Simiduia agarivorans SA1 = DSM 21679: one gene and its partner. The protein of the gene in region 2 interacts with the protein of the main gene of each other region in a pairwise test. Links are inferred from orthologs where the notes say so. Each region holds a gene or a part of one and is shown on either strand. Other genes may lie near its edges.

Evidence for each region. The genes of interacting proteins can lie anywhere in the genome.
Region 1: the proteins of M5M_RS00405 (region 2) and M5M_RS02445 interact in binary tests that used the Escherichia coli proteins (3 or more experiments, as listed by UniProt). The link is inferred for Simiduia agarivorans SA1 = DSM 21679 from one-to-one orthologs.

Annotation. Positions count from the first base shown.
Region 1 is NC_018868.3:544,693-548,223, reverse strand. Bases 693-3,531 are described here. They hold M5M_RS02445 (protein phosphatase CheZ), read right to left. Parts: upstream 2,581-3,531; coding sequence 1,804-2,580; downstream 693-1,803. Other genes in these bases: M5M_RS02435 (RNA polymerase sigma factor FliA), read right to left, coding at 3,135-3,531; cheY (chemotaxis response regulator CheY), read right to left, coding at 2,634-3,017; M5M_RS02450 (chemotaxis protein CheA), read right to left, coding at 693-1,758. In the rest of the region: more of M5M_RS02450, read right to left, coding at 1-692.
Region 2 is NC_018868.3:83,853-92,040, reverse strand. What follows is about bases 2,115-5,035. They hold M5M_RS00405 (chemotaxis protein CheA), read right to left. Parts: upstream 4,728-5,035; coding sequence 2,502-4,727; downstream 2,115-2,501. Other genes in these bases: M5M_RS00400 (response regulator), read right to left, coding at 4,731-5,035; M5M_RS00410 (chemotaxis protein CheW), read right to left, coding at 2,115-2,515. Outside these bases: M5M_RS00420 (methyl-accepting chemotaxis protein), read right to left, coding at 1-1,379; M5M_RS00415 (chemotaxis protein CheW), read right to left, coding at 1,506-1,964; more of M5M_RS00410, read right to left, coding at 1,964-2,114; more of M5M_RS00400, read right to left, coding at 5,036-5,093; M5M_RS00395 (STAS domain-containing protein), read right to left, coding at 5,096-5,377; M5M_RS00390 (diguanylate cyclase), read right to left, coding at 5,469-6,776; M5M_RS00385 (TetR/AcrR family transcriptional regulator), read right to left, coding at 6,853-7,497; M5M_RS00380 (patatin-like phospholipase family protein), read right to left, coding at 7,585-8,188. UniProt on the Escherichia coli protein: Involved in the transmission of sensory signals from the chemoreceptors to the flagellar motors. CheA is autophosphorylated; it can transfer its phosphate group to either CheB or CheY.

The DNA.
Region 1 (3,531 bases), 460 kb from region 2 along the record:
CAACTGGGTAATTTTGGTTTTCACCACGTCCATACCGACGCCGCGGCCGGACACATCAGAGATCTCGGTTTTAGTGGAGAAGCCCGGCGCAAAGATCAAAGAAAACGCTTCTACGTCACTCAGGCGCTGTGCTGCGTCCTCGTCCAATACGCCCTTCTCTACCGCTTTTTCCTTTAATTTCTCGGGATCCATACCGCCGCCGTCATCTGTGATAGACAACAGAATATGATCGCCTTCCTGTTCGGCGGCCAGTATGACTTTACCAACCCGGGACTTTCCGCTTTTCTCGCGCACGTCGGGCAGCTCGATACCGTGGTCAACCGAATTACGCACCAGGTGAACCAGGGGATCGGCCAGTGCTTCCACCAGGTTTTTGTCCAGATCGGTTTCTTCGCCCTGAAGCTCGAGATTGATTTCTTTTTTAAGATTGCGCGCCAGATCCCGTACTACCCTGGGAAAGCGACCAAACACTTTCTTGATTGGCTGCATCCGGGTTTTCATTACCGATGTCTGCAAGTCTGCAGTAACCACATCCAGATTGCTCACGGCCTTACTGAGCGATTCGTCGTTGGTATTAGCGCCTAACCGCACCAGTCGGTTTCGTACCAGCACCAATTCGCCCACCATATTCATGATATCGTCGAGCCGCTGTGTATCGACCCGAACCGTGGTTTCCGCAGCGGGTGGTGGATTGTTATCCCGTGCCGGGGCCTTCGCTGGTACCGAAGGCGCGGGTGTTGCTGCCGCAGTGGGTTTAGGAGTGGGCTTGGCCGCCGGTTTTGGCGCCGCTGCAGGCGTCGGTTTTGGCGTGGGACCCGGTTTTGGTGCAGCGCTGGCCGCGGGCGCCGCTACCGCGCCACCTTTGGCCCCTGGGCCTTTGCCGCTGCCGTGCAACTCGTCGAGCAGCGCTTCAAATTCATCTTCGGTGATAGTGTCTCCGCCCCCGGCTGCAGCAGCGGGTGCTTTGGGTGGAGGCGGTGCCGTTTTGCCCGGCCCCTTGCCTTTACCATGAAGCTGATCGAGCAAAGCTTCGAACTCATCCTCGGAGATATCGTCGCTTTGACTGGCTGGTGCCGGGCTGGCACTGGGCGCTGTAGCACCCGGGCCTTTGCCCTTGCCGTGCAACTGATCCAGGATAGATTCAAACTCTTCTTCAGTGATATCGTCAGTGGCAGCCGACGCTGGCGCCGGATCTTTCGCCGCAGGAGATGATGGCGGATCAATAGCGTCCAGCAATTCGTTAAATTCGGCATCGGTAATATCATCACCGGGTGCTGGAGCCTCTGCCTGCACCGCTTCGACATCTGAGTCACTCTGATCCGGCTCTGCCGGCTCGGAATCTGCGCCGTCACTCGATTCGTTAAGGTCTTCGAGATTGACCAAACGCTCGAGCTGGTGAATCAATTCCGGATTTGCCGGCGTGGGCGCTTCTCTGGCCTGAACTTCCTCAAACTGGTGGTTAACCGCATCCAGAGCCTGCAACACCACGTCCATCAGCTCCGGAGTTACCGACCGTTTGCCTGTGCGCAAGATGTCGAATAAATTTTCTGTTACGTGGCAACAGTCGACCATGGCGCCCAACTGCAAAAAACCGGCACCACCCTTAACGGTATGAAATCCCCGGAAAATCGCATTCAACAGGTCGCGGTCGTCGGGCTGACGCTCCAGCTCAACCAGCTGTTCAGACAATTTTTCCAATATCTCGCCGGCTTCCACCAGGAAGTCTTGCAAAATATCTTCGTCATCGCCAAAACCCATTCAGCGCTCCTCGTTGACCAACGTTATATAGCTGGTCTGATAATTTCAGAATCCTAAGCTGGACAGCAGATCGTCCACATCATCCTGCCCGGACACCACATCTTCGCGCTTGTCGGCGTGAATCTGCGGCCCCTCAGCTTCGCTGCCAGATTTCCCGCTGGCCTCCTGTTTATCGGCCGGAAAGTCGATTCCTGTAATTTCTTCAACTTGCCCTGCGATGCGCACCAAACCAACCAGCTGGCTTTCCACATCCGAAACCAGATCAATCACCTTTTTCAGCACTTGGCCGGTGAGATCCTGATACCCTTGCTCCAGAATAATGTCCTGCAAATTGCCATTCAGAATGCCGGCGCTGGCCTCGATCTGCCCGAGAAACTGGTCAATTCGCTGATACAAATCGCGGAAGTCATCTGCACTCAGCTCCCGGCGTTTTAAAGCGCGCCAGCTTTCGCCCAGCGTCGCTGCTTCCTGACCCAATTCCACCGCGATGGGTGCACAGGCCTCCACTTTATCCATGGTTTTATTGGCAGCGTCCTGCGTCAGGCGCAGAACATAGTTGAGACGATCGCTAGCGTCAGAGATCGCATCGGAATCCGTTACACCAGAATCGACATTGAAGTTTTTAATCGCATCGTGCAGTCCACGCGTCAGTTTGCCCACGTTATGGAACAAATGACGGTCGCGACTTTCGATGATTTGTTCGATCAGGCGGGACGCCTCATCGAATTGATCGCCCTGAAGCTTTTCAATCAGGAGCTTGGCGCAGTCCCGCAGCTCCGCAACGAATTCGTCATTGCCTTTTTGGTATTGCTCTTTTGCCATGAAATCGATGCCATTAGGGAAAAGTCGCCGGCGTCAGCCGGTTGCGTGAAGAATCAGCCTACGCGCTCAAAAATCTTGTCGATCTTTTCCTTCAGTACCTGGGCGGTAAACGGCTTGACTACATAGCCACTGACCCCGGCCTGCGCAGCCTCAATAATCTGATCCCTTTTGGCTTCTGCAGTCACCATTAACACCGGCAAAGACGCCAGCTTTTCGTCTGCCCTGACCTGCTTAAGCAGCTCGATTCCGGTCATCCCGGGCATATTCCAGTCAGTCACCAAAAAATCGAAGTCGCCAGACTTGAGCATCGGCAGCGCCGTAGCCCCGTCATCGGCCTCTTGGGTGTTGCTAAAGCCCAGATCGCGCAACAGATTCTTGATAATCCGCCGCATGGTGGAAAAATCATCAACGATCAGGATTTTCATGTTCTTGTCCAAAGCAACCTCCGTCGTACCCTGCTGGACGCTCTTTTCATCAGTCTAGTAGCTGAAATCACGGCTACCAGTTTTGTTTATCATTTCGTTATAAGAACGGCGAAATAGTAGCCAAACAGGCTAAAGTCCACCCTTCCAGCCTGTCAGCTTTGCCCGGAGGCGACCGGCAGCCTGGGAATGAATCTGGGAAACCCGGGATTCGCTCACACCCAGTACCTGGCCAATCTCTTTGAGATTGAGCTCTTCGTCATAATAAAGACTGAGTACCAGTTGTTCGCGTTCCGGTAGTTGGGTTATCGCCTGCGCCAGCGATTGCTTTAGCGCCTGTCGCTCAAAGGCGTCTGACGGCGCTTCAAGGCCCATGCTGCCTGCGCCTTCCGCAATGCCAGCCTCATCATCACCGGCAGATTCCTCATAACTGAATAGCCTGCTGTGCGCCGTATCGGTCAACATGGCACGGTAGTCATCCAGCGACAGCGCCATCGCATCGGCGATTTCCTTTTCCGCTGCATCGCGC
Region 2 (8,188 bases):
AGCGCCAACAGATTAGTCTGAAAGGCAATTTCGTCGATGACGCCAATAATATCCTCAATTTTTTTGCTGGTACGCTTGATGGCATCCATCGCGTCGATCGCTGAAGCAACGACTTGGGTGCCATCGGAGGCTTTAGTCATCGCTTTGCGAGACAGCTCCGAAGCCTCTGACGTTCGGTTTACATTTTCAGACAGCGTGGAAGCCAGTTGCTCCATGGCGCTGGCCGTTTCTTCCAATGAGGAGGCCTGATTTTCTGTTCGCTGACTGAGATCCAGATTGCCCTGGGCGATTTCTCTGGCGGCGTCCAGCACTGTACGTGAGGCCAGTTTTATCTCCCCGACCAGTTCACTTAACTTTGCATTACTGGCATTAAGACCACCCGCCAAATCAGAGAACCGACCGCCAAAATTACCCTGCACCACTTCACCCAGATTGCCACCGGAAACCGCTTCGGCCACCCGTATGGCCTCATCGATGGGGCGGCTGACAGAGTCCAGCAACTCATTAATGGCACTGAAAATGATCTTATCAAAACCCTGATAACCTTCAGTGTCTATACGTGCAGACAAATCGCCCTCGCTCGCGGACTTGATCAGCCCTTCCAATAAAGTTTCTGTTTCTCTGATATGAGTTGTGTCTTCCCATTGCACTGCATTGCCAAGATGGTTTCCTATATCATCCAGAAGCGGGATGGCTGTCAGCCTGAAGTGCAAGTCCGCTACCTTAATATTGGCCACATACGGTAAATTCGCCGGATTAGACAGAATGGCCTTCTGATGCGCAGGATTCTGATGAAAGGTATCAAAATTGGTACCCACCAATCTATCCACCGAAAAATTGGGAAAGCTCTTGCGCAACTCCGGCTCACGGTTTCTCAGCATGGATTTAACCGCATTATTGGCGTATACAATGTTGCCCTCCAGATCCGCCATCATTAAACAGTTTGTCATGGCGCCAACGGAGCTTCTGAACCGGTAGCTGGCCTGTTCATGCTCTCGGGCATCGGTTACATCACTCCATTCCAGCGTATTACCAACGTAGTTACCTTGCTTGTCTATTATGGCCGTCACGTTGAGTTCGATTGTTAAGGGCCCGATCTGAATATCCGCCTTGTGGGGCAGATTGCTGGGATTGGATAACAGTCGTCGCTGATGCTCCGGGTTTTGATGGAACTGATCGATACAGCCTCCCATCAAATACTCTTCTGTAGCTTCAAATGCAGGCCACACACTGCGCAAACTGCTTTCATGCTTCCTGAACAGTTGCAGCGTGGCGCGATTCATATAGGTGATTTTGAAATCCCGATCTATCATCATGATGGCGGTAAGGGCATTATTGATCGCAGATTGAAAGTGCGACTGCATATGATCAGCTTCCATTTCCAGCTCTCCTGGTAGAATTACCGCCTGAGTTCAGCAACCGAAGGTCAGTTGCCGGGCCAAGCGAATCAAGTAGTCCACGACCGGCATCCAATTCAACCGGCTTCATCGTTATAACAGTACACATCAGCCCGCCTGCACGGATTGCAGGGGTCTGAACATGACATCCGGATCCATCAGTGCATCCATTGCCAACACCAGAACCAATCCATACGGCCCCTCGAACATGGACTCGATAAAACCAACATCGATGGACGCTCCGAAACCGGGGGGCTGTAACTGGCTTCCGGCCGGGATATTGATCATGTCTTGCACGTTATCCACCAACAGTCCAATCCTATGTTGATGACCCGGTAAATTCAGATAGACCACTACGGAGGTTTTCCCCGGTTTTATAGCCGCCAATCCAAAGCGCGCACGCAAATCGATCAGCGGCACGATGATGCCACGCAAATTGACCACACCCAGAACATAAGCCGGTAAGGTTGGCAGGGGTGTCGCCCCCTCCCAGACGCGAATTTCCTCTACCGCTGACGCATTCAATGCATAACGCTCACCCGCCAGATCAAAAATCAGAAAATCCATTAATCTGACTCCAGCGCCAACATTTTCTGGGTATCCAAAAGCGTTAACGTTTTATCTTCCAGGCTTATCAGCCCGGCATATAATTCATACGGGATCTGATTTGCGCCAGGCGTTCCGACCTGTACCGACCCGCTATCCTGTGCGATTACGTCCGTTACTGCATCTACCACAAACCCCAGCGATCGACGCGTGCCCTCAACACACTCGGACAGAATGATAACCACCGTTGTATCCACCACCTTTGCATCACCCACACCAAGCAGCAAACGCAAATCCAGTATAGGGACTATGTCCCCACGCATATTGATCACACCCAAAACATGATCGGATGCGTTCGGCAGACGTGTTGCGTTGGAATAGCGTCTTATCTCAGTCACTGCCCGAATATCAATAGCGTAGTACTCATCCCCCACCAACAATGTCATCAGCTGGTTACCCTGCACCAGCATATCCAAATCGTGCAACAGATCGATTGCCTGCTCATCAGCCGCCAGATCCTGCAACACCAAAGGCGCACCGACTGATTGACTGGCAGTATCAGGCAACGGCATAAAGCCCCCTGCGACCAATACCTTTCTGATACAGCTTGTACAAACCCGGCACATCCAGAATCAAGGCAACCCTCCCGTCACCCAATATCGTCGCACCTGCCAAACCGTCTACCTTGCGGTAATTTTTTGATAGGCTTTTTATCACTACCTGCTGCTGGCCAAGCAGCTCATCAACCAGGAGGGCCAATTTTTGTCCAGCCGCCTCAACCACTACGATGAGGACATTTTCCGATACCAATGCCTGGGGGTTAAATCCGAAAATTGCCTCGAGACTGACGACGGGTATGTTCTCGTCTCGCAAGGTATAAAAACATTGATTAGCAGCCGCCTTGCGCAACCCACTACGTCGCACTTGCACAGATTCCACTATATTGAGCAGTGGCGCCACATACACGTCACCCGCCACACCCAGCAGCTGTCCATCCACTATCGCAAGCGTCAGAGGCAGTTGGATACGGAACCGGGAGCCTTTACCGGGCTCGGACTCCACCGCAATCGAACCGCCTAGCTCATGAATATTGGCGCGAACCACATCCATGCCAACACCGCGCCCACTGACTTCACTCACAGCTTCTGCTGTGGAGAACCCCGGATGGAAAAGTAACTCTATCGCTTCAGCCTGAGTGAGCGTTTGATTCGGCGCGAGCAGGTTTTTTTCTACCGCGCGCGACCTCACTCGGTCCAGTTGAATACCCGCACCATCGTCTTTGACTTCGATAACAATATTCCCGCCCTGATGAAAGGCCCGGAGGCTTATCACGCCCTCCGCTGGCTTATCTGACGCAAGCCTGATTTCGGCTGGTTCAATGCCATGGTCAACCGCATTGCGAATCAGGTGCACCAAGGGATCACCAATGCGCTCCATGACTGTCTTATCCAACTCGGTTTGTTCACCGGTAATATCCAGTCGTATACGCTTGCCCATTTTTGCGGACAAATCGTGCAGCATGCGCGGAAAACGGTTGAATACGAAGCTGATGGGTAACATGCGGATACGCATCACACTTTCCTGCAAATCCCGGGTTTGCTGGGTGAGTTGCTGCAACCCGGAAATCAGGCGCTCAAAACGCTCGTTCTCAAGCTCCCGACTCATGTCATTCAGCATGGATTGGGTAATCACCAACTCGCCCACCAGATTTATCAGATCATCTACCCGGTCAGTACTGACCCTGATTGATGTACTTTGCGAGGCTGTCGGCTCCCCGGATGATATACTGGCGGTTGTTACCTGCACCCCGCTGGCGGTGTCCGGTTTGGTTATAGCGTTGTCACCCTGATGGGTATCTGGGAGAGCGTCATCTGCTACGGCATTATTCTCGGTAGGTGCAGATTCGGTCAGAGTATTCCGTTCGGTTGCCTGACCAGCAACCGGCGCCTGAGTATTAACGGTAACCTGACTCACGGGCTTGATGTCCAGCTCACAACTATCGGATACCCACTCAAACACTTCCTCTATCTGAGCTTCACTCACATCGCCTTCAAGACAAAGTTTCCATGACAGAAAGCACTCATCGGGTTCCAGCTGGCCAAATGCCGGCAGACGCGAACTGTCTGCGCGCACATCCAGCTTGGCTAATGTGGCCAATTCGCGAAATATCCGTGAAGGCTCGTTACCCGTGAGCAGAATATCGGGCTGTGGACAAAAACGAATAAACCATCGCTGATTGCCACCCGCATACCCTCCGCGTTCGCCTGGCGCTGATTTGACCGCCGTGCCATCTGCGCCAGCGCCAGCGCCTGCAAATTCCTTATGCCCGACCGGATCCATGACTGTTTCAGTGACGGTGTCTTTTGGCGCGACAATGGTGGACGGAGACACACCAGCTTCCGCAAGTTGAACCAGACTGTCATGCAGCCCCTGGTATTGTTCGAAGGGTACCGGTTGCTTTTGTTGATGCCCGGCAATCATCCGGCGCAATATGTCGCAACTCTGAAATGCAACCTCAACCACCTCGTCTGACAGATCCCGTTGGTGACTGCGCACCTGGTCCAGTACCGTCTCGAGGTGATGGGTTAACTCAGCGATATCACTAAAACCGAAAGTGCCCCCACCGCCTTTGATAGAATGGGCTGCGCGGAATATGGTATTAATCACACTGTCTGACGCATTGCCATTCTTAACTACGTCAAGCAATGCCTGTTCCATTGCATCCAGCCCCTCCAGACTTTCGTCAAAGAAGATCTGATGAAACTGAGAGAGATCAATTGACATACCTTAATCCAGTACACGCGCCACGGTGGCCAATAATTTTTCGGGATTGAAAGGCTTTACCAGCCATCCCGTTGCACCAGCCGCTCGCCCTTCCTGCTTTTTTTCCACCGAAGACTCAGTGGTTAACACCAGAATGGGCGTATATTTGAACTGCGTTAATTTTCTCAATTCTCGCACCAGCGTAATTCCATCCATGCGGGGCATATTGACATCGGTAATTACCGCATCAAATTGCGCGGCTTGCGCCCGGGCCAGTGCTTCAACGCCATCCTCGGCCTCCACCACCCGATGCCCATCTGCTGCCAAGGTGGCGGCTACCATACCGCGCATGGACACAGAATCATCTACCACCAGAACACATGCCATACTCAATGCCCTTCAAATTCGTGAGCAAGCCCCAGTTGCGAGGCGACATCCAAAAAAGGCTGGGCGGGCGCAGTCCAGGTCACGTTTCCACTGCGGAACTGAACCTCCTTTTTAAACGCCAGCAGCAATTGAATACCGGCCGTATCAATTCGGTTTATCGATGACAAATCCACTGTAAAGCTGCTTGCCCGCGCCAATGCATCTTCGAAAAGTTTATATTTTTCCTGCACCTGACTCACATCCAGGTTTGCGCCCAACGCAATCGTGAACCGTGAATCTGTCATTTTACTTTCCATTCTCGCTTAACCCCGGCGTTCCCACGCAACCCGATTGTCAGAGCGTCCCTGCATAACGCAAATCGCCGGCAATTCATTACTACAGCCCCACCGTCAAGCCGTGCCCTATTTCGGCGACCCTAACGCAGTTCCGGCCCTGTTCTTTCGCGCGATACACTGCAGCATCAGCGCGCCCAAACAGCGTAGCAAAGTCACCCGAGTCCGGCGTTAGTGCAGCCACACCAAAACTGGCGGTTACCTCCAGATCGGCTGGCCTCAGCTCCATGAGCCGATTACGCAATGCATCAGCCTTGCGCTCGGCGTCATTCAGCCCACAGTGGCTCATGAGAATGACAAACTCTTCGCCACCGTAGCGGGCAATCACATCATCCTTCCGGCCAAATTGTTGCAGCATATTGCCAACTTGCACGAGGACCTGATCGCCCACTGCATGGCCGTGCACGTCATTCACTTGCTTGAAATGATCAACATCAAGAATAACCAAGGACAGATCCGTGCTTTTGCGTTTTGACTCTGCTATGCGCTTCTCGACCACCTCCATCAGAAAATGCCGGTTGTACAAACCGGTCAGCTGATCGCGCATTGCCAAACGTTCAAGTTGCTGCTGTTGCATTTTCAATTGGCTGACCAATCGCTGAGTTTTGATCTGGTTGTTCACCCGGGCTAGAAGCTCCTCGGCCAACACAGGTTTGGCCGTGTAATCGGAAACGCCGGCCTTGAACAATTGCAAGCGCCTGGCTTCATCGCCGTAGCCGCTGATTGCAATGATCGGAATATCGCGTTTATTAACATCCTGATGGGAGCGGATCTGACGCACGAGTGTGAGCCCACTGTTTTCACCTGCCAGTACAACATCGGTCAGCACCAGATCGAAATCCGACTGATTGAAGGCCGCCATCGCCTCCTCAGCCGTGGTAAAAAACGTTACATCATGCTCCGCATTTTCAAGAAGCATTTTGGTTGCGACCCCGACACTCCGGGTGTCCTCAACGTACAGAATGCGGCCATGGGCGCGATTGCGCCCCATGATCTGACGGGCGAACTCGTCCACAGAGCGCTCGAACTGGGCAAAATTTTTCTTGTGAAACAGGTCGGTAACGCCGCCCTCAAGACATTCCTTCTGGAGCTCCGGGTCAATTTTGCTGCTGAGCACCAACACCGGTACATGCCTCAGATTGGCAATCTGATGCAAAGACTGGCACAAACGCGCAACGGCCATATCGGGCAAGGCCGCTGAAGCCACCACAAGTTGTGCAGGATGCTGTTCTGCCAGCAACAGCGCGGTGGATGCACTGTCCGCTTCCAGGGTGCTGAATCCATGAACCGCCAAGGTAGATGACAACAGCTTTCGGTAGGTAGCAGAGGGCTCCACAATCAACGCTTGCATCTGAATACACTCTTCACAAATGAAAACAGGCCCACAGGCCTGTATTAGAGTGTAGTTCGCTTTTCCAACGTTGCTGTCAGGCGGGACTTGAACCCATGATCCACTGCAGCAGACGGTGCATCTGCGCGTATATGGAGGCCCGCTCAGGCTTGGCTCCCGCCGCCAGCCCTTCGTATTCCAGGCGCTGGAGGGTGCCCAGAAAGAGCTCTGCGTCCACTTCGGGCGAATCGGAACCCAGACGCTGGCACAGACTGATGAAATCGGTCTTGAATCGCGACCGCAAAGCGCCGGCGGCCAAACGCAGGGACGGATCTAAGTGCATGTCGTAAAACAGGGTCATCTCCAGCACCAATCCGCTCGGCCTTTGGGTCACCTGCTCCATGATGTAATCTGCCGCCCAGTTGGCCAAACGTTCCCTCAGCGCGGCAGCACTTGGGCCAGACTCGGCCGGATGCTCTGCTATGTAGGTGAACACCTCAGACCAGGTTTCCTGCGTTTCGCGCTCAATGCGCTCACGATACAGGTCGAATGCTTCGGAAATCAGCGATTTCAGGTCTTTGAAGTAATAGGTGGTCAAGGACAGATTTACATCGGCTTCAGCAGCCACTGCGCGGTGGGTCACCGCTTTGTGGCCGTGTTCTACAATCAATCGCAATGCCGCCTCCAGAATCAGGCGGCGGGTCTGCTCACCTTTGGCACGGCGTGACTTGGCTTCAGTCATCAGGTTTCTTCCCTCAAAAGAAATAGTTATTGTGCGCCGCTCTTTTTAATGGCGGCTTACCCCTGTGCCGGGGTTATTTTGTGCTGATCAGGGGTTGGCGAAAAACTGCCTGACCCTGTCGGCTTCCCACATAGTGTCCTGATATCCCAGATCAATCAACTCCGAACAGAACTGTGGGGCAAATAGCAGATAGCTGGCCGCCGTTGCACCACCGCCCTTGGCAGTGGCACCGGTGGAACTGAAAAACCATCGCAGGGTTTTGGGCAGGTAACGCACCTTTCGCCCCGCGATTTTATCCAGTTCCTGAGACGGTGAAATAATCAGGCTTTCCACCTGCCGCAGCGGCAAGCCGGCCTCCGCCCGCTTGTCTTCCGGCACCATGGCCAGCAGGCGGTTTACCCGGTCCAGGTGCTCCATATCGGATTCCATGCTATCCACGAATGCGGCATTGAACATATGGCCGAGAATCTGCGCCATGGACGGCGAGTGCTTCACCGGGCGTCGCTTACCCCAATGTTCCGGGTTCCGGTTACCACTCACCCCCACCACAAACACCCGGTCAGCACCCAGGTGCAGCGCCGGGCTGATCGGGGCCAATTGCCGCACCGCGCCGTCGCCAAAGTATTCCCGGTTGATCCTGACGGTGGGGAAAATGGTGGGAATGGCCGATGACGCCAACAGGTGACGGGCA